Azospira inquinata: one gene and its partner. The protein of the gene in region 1 binds, or shares a complex with, the protein of each later gene. Links are inferred from orthologs where the notes say so. Each region holds a gene or a part of one and is shown on either strand. Other genes may lie near its edges.

Region 1 (7,560 bases):
TGGTGTCGTCCGGGGCGGCGGCGGGCACTTCCACCAGCAGGCTTTCCGTCAGGTGGCGGGCGTGGCCCGGGCGGGGCCCCCGGGGGGCGGGGGCGAGGGACAGTTGGGCAGGACTCATGGGACTTCTCCGTGGGTGTAGGGGGGCCCTCCCTAAGGGTGGGCGGCCCGGCAATGGCTGAAAAATGAAAAAGGGGAGGGGGCGGGATTTAGCCCGGCGGCGGGGCGGTCATGGCTCCCCCACTTCGATCCGGTTGCGGCCGCCCCGCTTGGCGGCGTAAAGGGCCTGGTCCAGGCGCTGGAAAGCCGGGGTGTAATCCTCCCCCATCTGGCCCAGGGTGACCCCCAGGCTGATGGTGACGGAGAGCAGGTGGTCGCCGCATTCAAAGGGGCTGTCCCCCACGGCCCGGCGCACCCGTTCCGCCGCGGCCCGGGCCTGGATCAGGGAGGGCTGGCGCAGCACCAGGAGAAATTCCTCGCCGCCAAAGCGGCCCAGCAGATCGTCCGGCGCCAGCTGTTCCTGGACCCGTTCCCCCAGGCCCCGGAGCAGCAGGTCGCCAGCCAGATGGCCGTAGGTGTCGTTCACCGCCTTGAAATGGTCGATATCCAGGAGAATCAGGGCGCAGCTGCCGGCGGCCAGGGCTTCGTCCAGGCGCAGGCGGATGGCCCCCTTGTTGAGCAGGCCGGTGAGGGGATCGTGTTCCGCCTGGTAGGCCAGGGTGCTGGTGGCCTGTTCCAGGCGCCGGTTGAGCCGGTTCATTTCCTTTTCCCGCCGGTCGGAAATCTTGATTAGCTGGCGGGTTTCCCGCAGCAGCTTTTCGTAGCCCTGGAGCAGTAGGGGCAGGGCCCCCAGGCGGGCGGCCTCGTCCCCCTGTTCCAGGGCTGCCCGGCTGGCGGCCACCAGGCTTTCTTCTTCCCCGAAAAGATTGAATTCCCCGCTCATGGCTTGCTCCGGGCCTGGCAATCCAGGTGGCGGAATTCGGCGGCCAGATCCTGTTCAAATTCCAGGCTCATTTCATCTTCCGGATCGTAATGCCAGACCACCTGGACCCCGTTTTCCCGGGCCGCCGCCTGATCCAGCAGGGAAAAGAGGTCGAACAGCACCTTGGTGCTGGAACTGTTGAAGTAGGCCAGATCGATATGGACTTCCAGGGGACGGCCGTCCCGCTGCTGTAAATAGCGCCGGGTGGCGGCCAGCAGGGGACCGAAAAAGGCGGCGGCGTTTTCCGGGTAGGCTTCTCCGGCCAGGGAGAGGCGGTGGGCGTCAAAACGGAAATCCACTTCCGGCGTATCGCGGCCGGCAGGGATATAGAGGTTGTCCATGGATAGGGAGTTCGCTAATGCTGGGGACCTGGGAAGGGAGTATGGGGACCACCTATTACGTTTGTATGAAGGCCATGTGACGCGGCCTGCGGCCATAAAAAAACCCGGGGAAACCCCGGGTTTTTGTGTGTTGCTGTCTTCAGTGCTCACCGCCCCCATGACCACCGGCGGTGAAGGGTGGCTTGGCGAACCAGACCACGGGGAGCAGGCAGAGGAAAAGAATGGCGGAGAGCCAGAAAAATTCGTTGGCGCCCAGCATGGAGGATTGGCTGGCCAGGAGCCGTTCCAGCATGCCCCGGGACTGGTCCGGGGTGAGGCCCAGGCCGTTGAGCTGATCCAGGGTCTGGGTCACCGTGGGGGAGTAGGCGGTGAGATGCTCTTCCAGGCGCACGTGGTGCAGGCTGTCCCGCCGGTCCCAGAGGGTGGTGGAGAGGGAGGTGCCGAAGCTGCCGGCCACGATGCGCATGAAATTGGAGAGCCCGGAGGCGTTGGCCACCTGATCCGTATGCAGTCCGGAGAGGGTGATACCCACCAGGGGAATGAAGAACAGGGCCATGCCCGCCCCGTTGATGATCTGGGGCAGCACGATGGTGGCCACGTCCGCCTGGCTGCTGAAGCAGGCCCGCAGGTAGCTCACCACCCCCAGGATAATAAAGGCCAGGGAGGCGTAGATGCGGGGATCCACCTTGTGCATGGTTTTGCCCACCACCGGGGAGAGGAGCACGGAGAGCAGGCCCACCGGGGCGGTGACCAGCCCAGCCCAGGTGGCCGTATAGCCCATCTGGGTTTGCAGCCAGAGGGGCATGACCACCACGCCGCCGAAAAAGACCCCGTATCCCAGGCTGGTGCCCACGGCGCCCACGGTGAAATTGGCCCCCTTGAAGAGGGACAGATCCACGATGGGATGCTTTTCCGTCAGCTCCCAGATGAGGAAGTAGGCGAAGCCCAGCACGGTCACCACCGCCAGGGTGATGATTTGGGGAGATTCAAACCAGTCCAGCTCCTTGCCCTTGTCCAGGAGGATTTGCAGGGCCCCCACCCAGACCATGAGCAGGGCCAGCCCCACCCCGTCGATGGGCAGCTTGCGGGTGGCGGTTTCCTTGCCTTTTAGCACCCGCCAGGTGACATAGCAGGCAATCAGGCCCACCGGGGCATTGATGTAGAAAATCCAGGGCCAGCTCCAGTTATCCGAAATCCAGCCCCCCAGGATGGGGCCGCAGATGGGCGCCACCACGGTGGTCATGGACCATAGGGCCAGGGCCGTGCCCCGCTTCTGGGGCGGATAGCAGGCCAGGAGCAGGGCCTGGGAGAGGGGAATCATGGGGCCGGCCACGGCGCCCTGGATGATCCGGGCCGCCACCAGCAGGCCCAGGCTGGAAGCCAGACCGCAGAGAATGGAGGCGATGACGAAGCCCAGGGTGGCGTAAAGGAACAGGCGTACCTGGCCGATGCGCTGGGCCAGCCAGCCGGTGAGGGGCACGGCGATGGCGTTGGCCACGCCGAAGGAGGTGATTACCCAGGTGCCCTGGCTGGAGCTGACCCCCAGGTCCCCGGCGATGGAGGGAATGGACACATTGGCAATGGTGGTGTCCAGCACCTGCATGAAGGTGGCCAGGGACAGGGCGACGGTGGCCAGCACCAGGGCCATGCCCTGGAGAGGCGCCAGGGGCTGGGGGGCTTGATGGGCGGTCATGGCAAATGCCGATCAGGCGTGGGGCTGGGCCCCGGGGGCTTTGGTCTTGGCCTTGGCGCCCCCGTTGGCGGCGATGATGGCCTGGATGCGGGCATCCGCCTCCTTCAGCTGGGTCTCATACACCGAGGTGGCGTAGGTGCTTTCGCTCCGGGGCGCCTGGGCCACAGGGGCGCCGGAATCGTCCCGGGTATCCACTTCCGCTTCCATGGACAGGCCCACCCGCAGGGGATGTTGCTGCAATTCCTTGGCGTCCAGGGAGACCCGCACGGGCACCCGCTGCACCACCTTAATCCAGTTGCCCGTGGCGTTTTGGGCCGGGAGCAGGGCGAAGGCGGCGCCGGTGCCGGCCCCCAGACCCACCACCTTGCCGTGGTAGCTGACCTTGCCGCCGTAAATGTCGGCGGAGAGGGTCACGGGCTGGCCGATGCGCATCTTACGTAGCTGCACTTCCTTGAAATTGGCGTCCACCCACAGGTGTTCCAGGGGCACGATGGCCAGCAGGGGCGTGCCCGGGGCTACCCGTTGGCCCACCTGGACGGCCCGCCGGGCCACCTGGCCCGTAACCGGGGCCGGGATGATGGTGCGGTGGTAGGCCAGATAGGCTTCTTCAAAGTGGGCGGCGGCCTTGGCTACCGTGGGATGGGTGGCGATCTTGGTGTTGTCCACCTGGGCCTGATTGGCGGCCAGGGCTTCCTGGGCGGCGGCCAGGGCAGCGGCGGCGCTCTTCACCTGGTCCTTGGCGTGGGCCAGTTCTTCCCCGGAGACGGCGCCGCTGGTGCCCAGCTTATCCCGCCGTCCCAGGTCGGCCTGGGCCTTGTCCAGATCGGCCTGACGCTGGGCCACATTGGCCTCCAGCTGGCTGGTGTTGGCGTAGAGGCCGCGTACGTCCCGCACTGCCTGGGCCAGCTGGGATTCGGCCTGATCCATGGCCACCTTGGTGTCCGCCGGGTCCAGCTTGATGACCGCCTGGCCCGCTTCCACCCGGTCCGTGTCGTCCGCGTTGATGGACACCACGGTGCCCGCCACCTGGGGCGTGAGCTGGATCAGGTTGCCCGCCACATAGGCGTCATCGGTGGATTCGAAATGCCGGGCGTAAAGGCCCCAGTAGGCGCCGTAGGCCACGGCCACCAGGGCGGCGGCGGTGGTCAGGGAGAGGAGCAGGCGGCGACGGCGGGCCTGATCGGGGGCAACGGGAGCGGAGGGTTTTTGATTGGCTTCCATGGGAGTTCTCTGTGGGGCTGGGAATAGGGGAATGGATTTTTAGGATTGGGGCCGGGCTTGGTAGCCACCGCCCAGGGCCCGGATCAGGGCCACGGCGGTGTCTGCCCGGCGGGCCTGGAGTTCGGCCTGGAGGCGGCGCTGGGTGAGCACCTGGCTTTCGGCGGAAAGCACGGTGAGGTAGCTCACCAGCCCCTGGCCGTAGCGCTGCTGGGCGGCGCCGTAAGCCTGTTCGGCGGCGGAGAGGGCCTGGGCCTGGTCTACCAGCTGGCGTTCCACGGATTGCCAGGTGCTGACCTGATCCGCCACATCCCGTACCGCATCCAGAAGGGTCTGGTTGTACTGGGCCACGGCGGCGTCGTATTCCCCGTTTTTCAGGGCCAGGTTGCTACGCAGGCGGCCCCCGTCAAAGATGGGCAGGCTGATGGCCGGGCCAAAGGTGCCCGACTTATTCACCCCGTGGAGCAGATTACCCAGGCCGATGCTCTGGAAGCCGGCAAAGGCGGCCAGATTCACGTTGGGATAGAAGGCGGCCTTGGCCCCGGCGATGTCCTTGGTGGCCGCTTCCACCCGCCAGCGTTGAGCGGTGAGATCGGCGCGACGGCCCAGGAGTTCAGCGGGCAGGTCGGCGGGCAGGGCCAGGGGGGCGGCGGGGGCCAGCTTGGGCCGTTGCAGGCTCAAACCCCGGTCCGGACCGGCGCCGGTGAGGGCGGCCAGCTGGTGGCGCAGCAGGTCGATACTTTCCTTGATGGATTCCACGTCCGTCTTGGCGGCGGGCACGGAGCCTTCGGACTGCTTCAGTTCAATGCTGGAATCCAGCCCGGCGGCGTAGCGCTGGCGGGTCAGTTCCAGGATTTTCTGCCGCTGGGCCAGGGTGCGCTGGGCCACGTCCAGAAGGTGATATTGCCGGTCCAGCTGGATATAGCTGCGGGTCACGGCCACTGCCAGCATCAGCCGGGTGGCGGCGCTTTCCGCCTCCGCTGCCTTGGCCTGGGAAATGGCGGCGGCAATGCCCGCCTTGTTGCGGCCCCAGAAATCCAGCTCATAGGAGAAATCCAGGCCCAGCTGGCCCACGTTGTAGGTGGCGCCGCCGTAGGGCGGGGGAATCAGGTAACCCTCGGGAAAGTGTTCCCGCTGGATATTGGTGCTGGCATTGACCTGTACCCCTTCACTGCTCTCGGCCAGGCCGATATAGGCCTTGGCCTGGGCGAAGCGGGCCTGGGCCAAAGTCAGATTGGGGCTGCCCGCCAGGGCTTCCGCCACCAGCCGGTCTAGCTGGGGGTCCCCCAGGTTGTGCCACCAGGTATCCCGGGGCCAGGCGTCATTGCGGGCCGGGGCCTGGGCCAGGGTGACCCGGGTTTCCAACTGCTGGCTGTTGAGCAGTTGGGCCGTGGGTTTCAGGTCACTGGCGCAACCGGCCAGGAGCAGGGCCAGGGCGGCACCGGAGAGGCAGCCGAGGCGTCGCTTAGGGATTGGGGTCATGGGGGAGTTCTCCGTTGGCAGCCGCTGCCCCGTTGGCCAGCATACGGCGCAGGAAGTCCCGGAACAGGTCCAGTTCTTCGGCGCTGAAGCCTTGTAGATGCAGGCTGAGGACGCGGATGATTTTATTGACCAGGGCCGGGTAGATGTCCCGTCCGGCCGGGGTGAGTTTGAGGTGAATGATGCGCCGATCCGTGGCACTTCGTTCCCGGGCGATGATGCCTTTTTCTTCCAGGCGATCCAGCATCCGGGTCATGGAGCCCGTGTCGTAGTTCATGCAGCGGCACAGGTCCGCTGCCGTCTTGGCCCGGCCGTGGGCCAGGGACATGAGGATGGGCAGCTGGGCACCGGTCATCCCCAGATCGGCCATTTCCGCATCCATGCTCTGCACCAGCCGGTTTTTCACCGAGCTGAGGAGATAGCCGATGCTGTCGTCCAGGGTATAGGTTTCCGGGGTATAGAGGGGTTCGCTGTCGGGCATGGGGGAAAATGTCAGCCGGGTATCTGTCTCGGCATTTACTGTTATGGCAGCAATTATTTGCTGCCTGGGCAGTGATTGTCAAGGAGGAAAATGGGGAAAAGGGCGGGTGCAGACGAGCGGCATTGGAAGGAAAAGCCCTTCCTGCGCCCATCCCCAGCCCATCTCCAACTCTTTTCCGGGGCGAGCCACCGGGCTGGGGCTGCGTTGAGGAAGGACCGTAGGGGGCGGGGCCCTTTCCCCCGAACCGGTTCTTCGGGAGAATAGGGGGCTGGCCCAGCCTTTGGGCGTTTGGAGTTTGTCATGTCCCAGTCCGTCACCGTCAATCCTGAAGATCCTTCCCTGCCCGTGTGGCGCCGGGATGACGGCAGCCCCGTGTCGTGCACGGAAAAGGTGAAGGTGCTCAACGAAAACTTCCGGGAATTGCGCCAGATGGCTCAGGATGCCCTGGAAGACGGCCTGCTCATGGGCTGTAGCGAAGATCAGCTGCGTCAGGCCCTGACGGAAATGGTCCAGGCCCTGGAGAACCCCTACCAGTCCTGACGTCTGGCAGCGCCGCTTCAGGCCGCCAGTAGCCGGGAATTGGCGGGCAGCAGGGCGGCGAGGAATTCCATCTGGTCCGCCAGAATGCGCCGGTTGGCCAGAATCAGTCCCTCGTGAATGGACGGGGCATAGGGCACATAGCGCAAGGTCATGCCCGCCTGCTCCGGCGTGCGGGCGCCCTTCCGGTTGTTACAGCGAAAACAGGCGGTGGTGCAGTTATTCCAGCTGTCCCGCCCGCCCAGGGCCAGGGGCAGGATGTGATCCCGGGTCAGGTCGCCGCTGCTGAAATGTTTGCCACAATAGGCGCAGGTCTGCCGGTCCCGGTGGAACAGGGCGCTGTTGGTCAGGGCAATGGTCTGGAAGCGCCAGGCCAGGGGATTGCGCCCCCGCAGGGCGAGAATGCTGCTGATGGTAATGGCGGAGGGCAGGCCGGTATGCCGGTTGCGACCGCCATGGAAGGTGAAGTGAAAGTCCCCCAGCTGGCGCGCCACCCGTCCGGCGCACTGATGGACCACCGCCTCCTGCCAGGTGAGCCAGGCGTAGGGGTAGCCGGAGACATCCAGGGCCAGGATCAGGCGGTCCATGGTCGGTCTCCTGGAGACACGGCCCTTTGCCGGTTCCCGAATTGGGGATCCATGGGCCCGGGGGCACTCCCCGTTACCGGGCAGGAATGGGTAAAACCAAGCAGCATGGCCAACTCCCTGGAACACCTGATGGCCCACAGGTTAAACCAAAGGGGCTCTCCTTTCCAAGAAAACCCGCCGCCTCAGAGGCTTATGTCCGGATATGGATTGGTTTTCGTAAAATCGTTTGGCATAATTTTGAGCCA
Region 2 (7,613 bases), 510 kb from region 1 along the record:
GGCCTTGTTTTCTGGGAATCCAACATTTTCGCATACTTGCAGAAGCTGTTGTAACAGCCGATGCAGGTATGCACCAAGCCGGGCATTCCATCCAGGAAGCCCTGGCGCAAAAAATAGAATTTAACGAAGCGGATCAGGGGGGACAGCACCAGCCGGGCCGGGGTGACGGTTTTGCCCCGGGCCAGGGCCGCCTGGGCGGCCAGGGAGGTGTAGCGGTTCTGCTTGTCCAGGTAGCGTTCCAGGGACTCCGCCGAGTCATGGAGCAGGTCCCCGGAAAGCCGTTCCACCGGCCCGTCCGCCAGCACATGTTCATGGACCGGGTCTTCGGACCAACGGCCATGGTCCCGGTGGAAGAGCCGCAGATTCCAGTCCGGATAGCCTTCCCCGTGGCGCAGATAGCGGCCGAGAAAGCGGTTACAGCGGGGCACCTCGTAGGCGTAGGGCCCGTCCCCTCCGGCGGCCCGGGTCAGGGCCTGCTCCAGGCTGGCGGCCAGGGCCGGGCTGACCACCTCGTCCGCGTCTATGCAGAAGACCCAGGGATGGCGGGCCTGGCTCACCGCAAACTGCTTCTGGGGGCCGAAGCCCAGCCAGTCCTGATGGAGAACCCGGGCCCCGTGGCGGGCGGCGATGGCCCGGGTGTCGTCCGTGCTGCCCGAATCCACCACCAGGATTTCCTCGGCAAAGCCCAGGCTGGCCAGACAGGCGTCCAGGCTGCGGGCGCCGTTCAGGGTGATGAGGACGGCGGATAGGGGCGGCCGGGGGGCGCAGGGGGCGGCGGAGGAGGGGGCGGGCATGGACAGGTATAATGGAAACAGTCCCCTATTCTAAATCTTCCCGGGCCGGGCCCAAACCGGCCAGACCCAGTCGCCCCTGGCGGCGACCGTCCCCATGCCCGGGAGCTGTACCTTTTCTGACGGACCTCATGCTGAAAATCCTCCTGGTGAAAATGTCCTCCATGGGCGATCTGGTCCATAACTGCCCGGTGGTTACCGACATCCTGGCCCACTTCCCCGACGCCCAGGTGGATTGGGTGGCGGAGGAGGCCTATGTGCCCATTCCCCGCCTCCACCCCGGGGTGCGCCGGATCATTCCCATTGCTTGGCGGCGCTGGCGCAAACATCTCCTGACGGGGGCCACCTGGGGGGAAATGGGCCGCTTCCGGCGGGAGCTTCAGGCGGAAAGCTACGACTACATCCTGGATACCCAGGGCCTGCTGAAAAGCGTGGCCGTGGCCCGGCTGGCCCGGGGCGGGGTGGTGGTGGGGGGGGATCGGCACAGCATCAAGGAGGGGGCGGCCGCCCGCTTCTACGATCAGCGCCTGCCCATCGCCTGGTCCCGCCATGTGGTGGATCGCTGCCGGGCCGTGGCGGCGGGGGCCCTGGGCTATGCCCTGGATCAGGCGCCCCGCTACGGCATCCACGCCCAGCCCCTGGAGGTGGACTGGCTGCCTACGGGCCCCTACGGGGTGCTGATGCACGCCGCCAGCCGGCCGCCCAAGCTCTGGTCGGAAGACAACTGGCTGGCCGTGGGGCGGCGTCTGGCGGAAGACGGTATCGTTGCCCTGCTGCCCTGGGGCAGCACTGAGGAACGGGCCCGTAGCGAGCGCCTAGCGGCCCAGTTGCCCGGGGCCGTGGTGCCCCCCCTCATGGATTTGGGTACGGCAGCCCGTTTCCTTGCTGGCAGCCGCCTGGTGGTGGGTCTGGACACGGGCTTCACCCATTTCGGCGCCGCCCTGGGGCGGCCCACCGTGGGTATTTTCTGCGATTCGGATGGGGAACAGGCGGCGGTGTTCGGTGACGGCTTTTGCGCCAGCTACGGCAAAAAAGGCCTGCCTCCGGATCTGGGTACCATTCTGGGGGCGGTGGATCGGGCCCTGGCCGCGCCCCAGGGGCCGGGCCCCCGGGGCCCCGCTGAGGCGGCGTCTGCCCCGATCCAGAACGGCGGCGCCTGACCATGCCCTTTGCCCGGCTGGCCCGTTGGGCCTACTCCCTGCTCCTATATCTGGCGGCGCCCCTGGTGGTCCTACGCCTGCTGCTCCGGGCTCGGCGCCAGCCCGAATACCGGGCCCATTGGGGGGAACGCCTGGGGTTTTACGGGGAACTGCCCCCTTGGTCTGGACACGTGCCGCCCCCCCTGATCTGGCTCCATGCGGTGTCCGTGGGGGAAACCCGGGCGGTCCAGCCCCTGGTGCGGGCCCTGCTGGCGGCCTACCCAGACCATCATCTGCTCCTCACCGGCATGACCCCCACGGGCCGGGCCACGGCCCAGGAAATGTGGGGCGATCAGGGGCATCGGGTGAGCTACGTCTACGCCCCCTATGATTTCCCCGGGGCGGTGGCCCGCTTTTTCCGCCATTTCCGTCCGGTTTTGGGACTCTTCATGGAAACCGAGCTGTGGCCCAACCTGCTGGCGGCGGGACACCGGGCCGGGGTACCCCTGGTGCTGGTGAACGCCCGCCTCTCCGCCCGTTCCGCGGCGGGCTATGCCCGGCTGCCCCTGCTGTTTCGCCCCGCCTTTGGCTTGTTGAGTGCCGTGGCCGCCCAGACCGAGGTGGATGGGGGCCGCCTGGCCGCCCTGGGGGCGGACCCGATCACGGTCTGCGGCAACCTGAAATTCGACGTTACCCCGGCGGAAGACAAGCTGGCCCTGGGCCAGGGCTGGAAGGCCGTCCTGGGGGACCGGCCGGTATGGCTGGCGGCCAGCACCCGGGATGGGGAAGAAGCCCTGGTGCTGGATGCCTTGGAGCACCTAGCCATCCCCGGCCTGCTCCTGGTGCTGGTTCCCCGCCATCCCCAGCGCTTCGACGGGGTGGCGGACCTGGTGCGCCAGCGGGGCTTGAGCCTAGTGCGCCGCAGCGAGGGATTGCCCGGGCCGGAAACCCGGGTGTGGCTGGGGGATAGCCTGGGGGAAATGCCCGCCTATTACACCTGCGCCGACCTGGCCCTGATTGGCGGCAGTCTGCTGCCCTTCGGCGGCCAGAACCTCATCGAGGCGGCGGCCTGCGGCTGCCCGGTGCTGGTGGGGCCCCACACCTTCAATTTCGCCCAGGCGGCGGCGGATGCGGTGGCCTGCGGCGCCGCCCGCCGCCTGCCCGGCCCGGAAGCCCTGGTCCATGAGGTGGGCGGCCTCTTTCGTCAGCCCGAGGAACGCCGGGCCATGGCCCTGTCCGCCCAGGCCTTCGCCGCCGCCCACCGGGGCGCCACCGCCCGAACCCTGGCCCTGATTGCCGACGTATTGGGCCAGGGCCACTGAATCCCGGGCGTTGCTCCCCATTGGGGGAAGTGGGGGTGGGCAGGGGGAAGTGCCAAGGTCGGTGGGCCTGACCCTCCGCCGCTGCGGAGCCGTGGGATGAGGTAACGTATTGCCGCGACCCGCGACCCGCGACCCGCGACCCAGCAGCCCGAGACAGGCCCAAGAGAATAATCCTCACCGGCCAAGGCATACTTCCCTCCTGCGGGCGGCCCTGCTCCTCCCAGCCACCGCTACCCAGTTGCTCCTTGCCCCAAGCACAGTCGTCCAGCCTGCCCGTGACACCGGGAGGCCCTCGTCTCCTCTGCCCCCATTCCCGTCCCTCAAAACAAAACTCCCCGTCCGGGCCAGAGGGCCATGGGGCGGGGAGTGGTGGGGGATTGGGGGACCCGGTGGCGCTAGTGGCTGTCCAGAAGGGCGTTCACCTGCTGGACGTCCTCATCCCCCAGGGTACCCACGGCGGCTTTCAGGCGCAGCTGGGCCATGAGGGTGTCGAAGCGGGCCTTGGCCAGATCCCGGCGGGTGGTATAGACCTGTTGTTCCGCATTGAGGACGTCGATGTTGATGCGTACCCCCACCTCGTAGCCTAGCTTGTTGGAATCCAGGGCGGACTTGGAGGAAACGTTGGCCGCTTCCAGGGCCTTAACCTGGGCCAGACCGTTGGTGACCCCGAGAAAATACTGGCGGGCGCCCAGGGCCGCCTGACGCCGGGCGTTTTCCAGGCCGGAAAGGGAGGCCTGGTAATTGGCCGCCGCTTCCCGCTGCTTGGACACCACATAGCCCCCCTGGTAGAGGGGAATATTCACCTGGACCCCTAAGGTGGTGGTGGTCTGGTCCAGGGAGGGAATGGGCATGACGGTGTAGCCCGGAATGGCGGCGCCGGTGTAGCTGCGGCCCTGGCTGTTCAGGTTGCGGCTGGCCACCAGATCCACCGTGGGGTAATGGCCGGCCCGTTGTTTTTCCACTTCCCGGGAGGCGATGTCGGAACCGATCTGTTGCACCTGAACGCCGATGTTGCCGTTTTCTGCCGCATTCACCCAGTCGTTCATGAGGGCCGGTTTGGGGCCGCTCAGGGCGATGCCGTTGCGCAGCCGGGCCAGGTCCCCCCCTTCCTTGCCGATTATGGCTTGCAGGGTCCGTTCCCGGATTTCCAGATCGTTGCGGGCGGCGATTTCCTGGGCCTGGGCCAGATCGTAGCGGGCCTGGGCTTCGTGGGTGTCGGTGATGGTCACCGTGCCCACTTCAAAGCTTTTCTTGGCCAGGGCCAGTTGCTGGCCGATGGCCGCTTTCTGGGCCAGGACGGCGCGCAGGTTTTCCTGGGCGTAGAGCACGTCGAAATAGGCCTGGGCCGTGCGCAGAATCAGATCCTGCTTGGCTTGCAGAAACTGGGCCTCGGCCTGGGCCACCTGGAGCTTGGCCTGGTCGTACTGCACCTTGCTCTGCCAGCGGAACAGGGGCTGGGTGAGGGACAGGGTGTAGCCGTGGTTGTTATAGCTGTAATCCTTGGTGGCGGACGGATCGTGGATACTCATATCCACGTTGTTGTGCCCGGCCCGGGCCCCCAGGGAGACGTTGGGCAACAGGGCCGAGAGGCCCTGGGCTTCCGCTTCCCGGTGGGCGTCCAGGGTGGCCTTGGCACTGGCGAATTGGGGGTCGTTGTCCTGGGCTTCCCGGTAGATCTGGGCCAGGTTGGCGGCGGCAGCGGCCTGACCCCACAGCAGCAGGGCCAGGGCGAGGGGCGTCAGGCAGACTTTCATAAAGGCCTCAATAGGTGGGGACGGAGGGATCCACTTCGCAGGACCACCCGTGCATGCCCCCGGCCAGATTGATGATGTGGCTGAAACCGGACTGTTCCAGATACTGGGCCACCTGGAAGCTGCGGCCCCCATGGTGACAGATCACCACCGTGACGGCCTCCGGGTCCAGCTCTCCCTTGCGCAGGGGCACCGTGCCCATGGGCATGGAGACCGTGTCCGGCAGGGCGCAGAAAGCCACTTCATTGGGCTCCCGCACGTCCAGCAGGACGGGGCGGGGGCGCTGAGGGTCGGCTAGCCAGTCGGCCAGCTCCCGGGGGGTGATCTGTTTCATGGGGTCCTTAGAACGTGAACCGTTCCTTTTGCTTGGCGCCCGTCAGGGGGGCGGCCACGGTTTCAAAAAGGTTTTCCGTGTCGTACTGGCCTTCGGCGGTGCAGGTCACCAGCTGGGCTTCCATGACCGGGGCGTCGCCTACCACGGCGGCGAGGCGGCCGCCCACTTTGAGTTGGGCCAGGAGTTCTTCGGGCAGGAAGGGCAGGGAGGCGGACACCACGATCACGTCGTAAGGGGCGCCGGCCGCCCAACCCAGGGCGCCATCAGCGGTTTCCACCGCCACATTGGTGGCCCCGGCCTTGTTCAGATTGGCCTTGGCCTGCTTGGCCAGCTCCGGCACCAGTTCCAGGGTGGTCACCTGTTGGGCCCGGGCGCCCAGGAGGGCGGCCATGTAGCCGGAGCCCGTGCCGATTTCCAGCACCTTGTCCGTCTTACGTACCGCCAGTTCTTGCAGAATGCGGGCTTCGAATTTGGGGGACAGCATGGTGGCGCCGTGACCCAGGGGGATTTCCAGATCGGCGAAGGCCAGGTTCTGGTAGGCAGCGGGGACGAACTCTTCCCGCTTGACCACGCAGAGCAGGTCCAGCACGGATTGATCCAGCACGTCCCAGGGCCGGATCTGTTGTTCGATCATGTTGAAGCGGGCTTTTTCCAGGTTCATTTCCATTGTCTCTTGTCCCCGTGGGTGAATATTAGCGCAAGCTAATATTAATGTCTCGACAAAAACCAATTATACCCGAGCCGTTTGCCTTCATCGCCGGGGGCGGAGGTCTCCGGTCAGAGCGCCAAGCCAGGGGCGGCTGGGGCCGGGCTGGTGCCGGGAAACGGAGGAGGAAGGCGGCCAAGGGGAGGGGGGTGAGCGGGGAGCTTTCCGTTCCGGCAGGGGGCCGGGGCGCTTGTTCGGAAGGAGGACTGCCGGGGACGGGCTGAGGGGCGGCGTTATCAGGAAGCTCAGCTGGGAGCGTCGCCAAGGGCGCGGGGCGGCGGGCACTTCAGGGGGGCGGATTCAAGCGGAGATGGCCCCAGGTCGGCAGGTCGGAGGGGTCGGGACGTGTGTGGCAACGGTCAGATGGCACGGCGCTGGCGGCCGCGCCCGGGCGGCCCGGTTCAGCCGCCAGCGCTCGGCCCCCTAGTTCCCAGTGTCAGGCGATAGGCGGCAGGTAACGCAATGGGAAACGGCAGAGGGCAGAGGGCAGAGGGCAGAGGGCAGAAGGGTGGAAGGGTGGAAGGGTGGAAGGGTGGAAGGGCGAAGGGGCGAAGGGGCGAAGGGGCGAAGGGGCGAAGGGCGAAGGGCGAAGGGCGAAGGGCGAAGGGCGGCCGCCTCAGCGCCTCCGCCCCCCGCTCCATTCCGCGCCGTTGCGACTCCGTCCCCCGTGCCCCAGGGATGGTCTTACTCTCCGTCCCTACCGGGATTCCTTGATGAGCCGGTCGCCCCGGGGCTGGATGGGGCGGGCGTTGGCCGGGTAGAGGCGGGCGAAAATGGCCAGCTGATCCGGGGACACTTCCACCGGCTGTTTCAGCACCAGCCACAGCACCCCTTCCGTGCAGGGCGGGGTGGTGAGGGAACCCATGTAGGTGTAGTAGTCCCGCTGGTCCGGCAGCAGCTGGTTGAGGTCGATGGCCGCGTCCGGAGGTGCTACCGGGGCGTTCCGTTCCAGGGGGATGTAGTCCCAGAGGGTTTGCAGGGCCGGATTTTCCTTGCCCGGGGTGAACAGTACCGCCACCACCGCCAGCCGGTTGTCCGCCGAGCGATGCACCAGATGGGCCACCAGGGGGAAGCTCTGGCCGTTCACCTTTTCTTCCGCCGGATGGTGGAAATGGATCTGGCTCAACACATAGGGCTTGCCCATCAGGGTCAGGCTGCCGTTGCCCAGGGTGGCCTGGAGGGTGTGGCCGTTATCTACGATCTGGAAGTGGGAGGGGGCGTAGTTGAAGCGGATGGGGGGCAAATCCACCTTGATGCCGTCCCGGATGTCGATGGGGGATTGGCGATGGCCGTCGGCGCAGGCGTGGAAATCCGGGCTCAGATTGGCCCAGTTCTCCGGCCCGTTGGCGCCCTCGTAATCCCAATGGGGGGCGCCGCCGTGGCCGTCTGCCGTTGCCGTGCTTGCCCCATGGGCGTTGCCGGCCGCCGATGTGTCAGTAGCGCCGGTGGTCGGGCTGGCCGGGGTGGCGGGGCGAGGCGGGGTGTGGCGCACCGGTTTGCGGGGCCGGGGTTGGGGCGCCCGGTACGTGGACCGGGGCGGTTTAATTTCCAGGGTATCCGGGTCGGCGGC

What was found. Proteins that work in one complex are often made in the same cells at the same time.
Region 2: the proteins of Azoinq_RS10955 (region 1) and Azoinq_RS08655 are in contact, whole or in part, in a cryo-EM structure (PDB 8ZAL), measured with the Escherichia coli proteins. The link is inferred for Azospira inquinata from one-to-one orthologs.

Annotation. Positions count from the first base shown.
Region 1 is NZ_CP064782.1:2,392,093-2,399,652, forward strand. The notes cover bases 2,131-4,948. They hold Azoinq_RS10955 (HlyD family secretion protein), read right to left. Parts: upstream 4,235-4,948; coding sequence 3,026-4,234; downstream 2,131-3,025. Other genes in these bases: Azoinq_RS10950 (DHA2 family efflux MFS transporter permease subunit), read right to left, coding at 2,131-3,013; Azoinq_RS10960 (efflux transporter outer membrane subunit), read right to left, coding at 4,274-4,948. Outside these bases: Azoinq_RS10935 (SpoIIE family protein phosphatase), read right to left, coding at 1-118; Azoinq_RS10940 (GGDEF domain-containing protein), read right to left, coding at 227-940; Azoinq_RS10945 (DUF1987 domain-containing protein), read right to left, coding at 937-1,320; more of Azoinq_RS10950, read right to left, coding at 1,460-2,130; more of Azoinq_RS10960, read right to left, coding at 4,949-5,713; Azoinq_RS10965 (MarR family winged helix-turn-helix transcriptional regulator), read right to left, coding at 5,697-6,191; Azoinq_RS10970 (hypothetical protein), read left to right, coding at 6,492-6,731; Azoinq_RS10975 (HNH endonuclease), read right to left, coding at 6,749-7,315. UniProt on the Escherichia coli protein: Part of the tripartite efflux system EmrAB-TolC, which confers resistance to antibiotics such as CCCP, FCCP, 2,4-dinitrophenol and nalidixic acid. EmrA is a drug-binding protein that provides a physical link between EmrB and TolC.
Region 2 is NZ_CP064782.1:1,878,224-1,885,836, forward strand. What follows is about bases 2,828-5,698. They hold Azoinq_RS08655 (TolC family outer membrane protein), read right to left. Parts: upstream 5,007-5,698; coding sequence 3,648-5,006; downstream 2,828-3,647. Other genes in these bases: waaA (lipid IV(A) 3-deoxy-D-manno-octulosonic acid transferase), read left to right, coding at 2,828-3,252; Azoinq_RS08660 (rhodanese-like domain-containing protein), read right to left, coding at 5,014-5,337; Azoinq_RS08665 (protein-L-isoaspartate O-methyltransferase family protein), read right to left, coding at 5,345-5,698. Also shown: Azoinq_RS08640 (glycosyltransferase family 2 protein), read right to left, coding at 1-794; waaC (lipopolysaccharide heptosyltransferase I), read left to right, coding at 923-1,951; more of waaA, read left to right, coding at 1,954-2,827; more of Azoinq_RS08665, read right to left, coding at 5,699-5,998; Azoinq_RS08670 (carbonic anhydrase family protein), read right to left, coding at 6,741-7,613. UniProt on the Escherichia coli protein: Outer membrane channel, which is required for the function of several efflux systems such as AcrAB-TolC, AcrEF-TolC, EmrAB-TolC and MacAB-TolC. These systems are involved in export of antibiotics and other toxic compounds from the cell.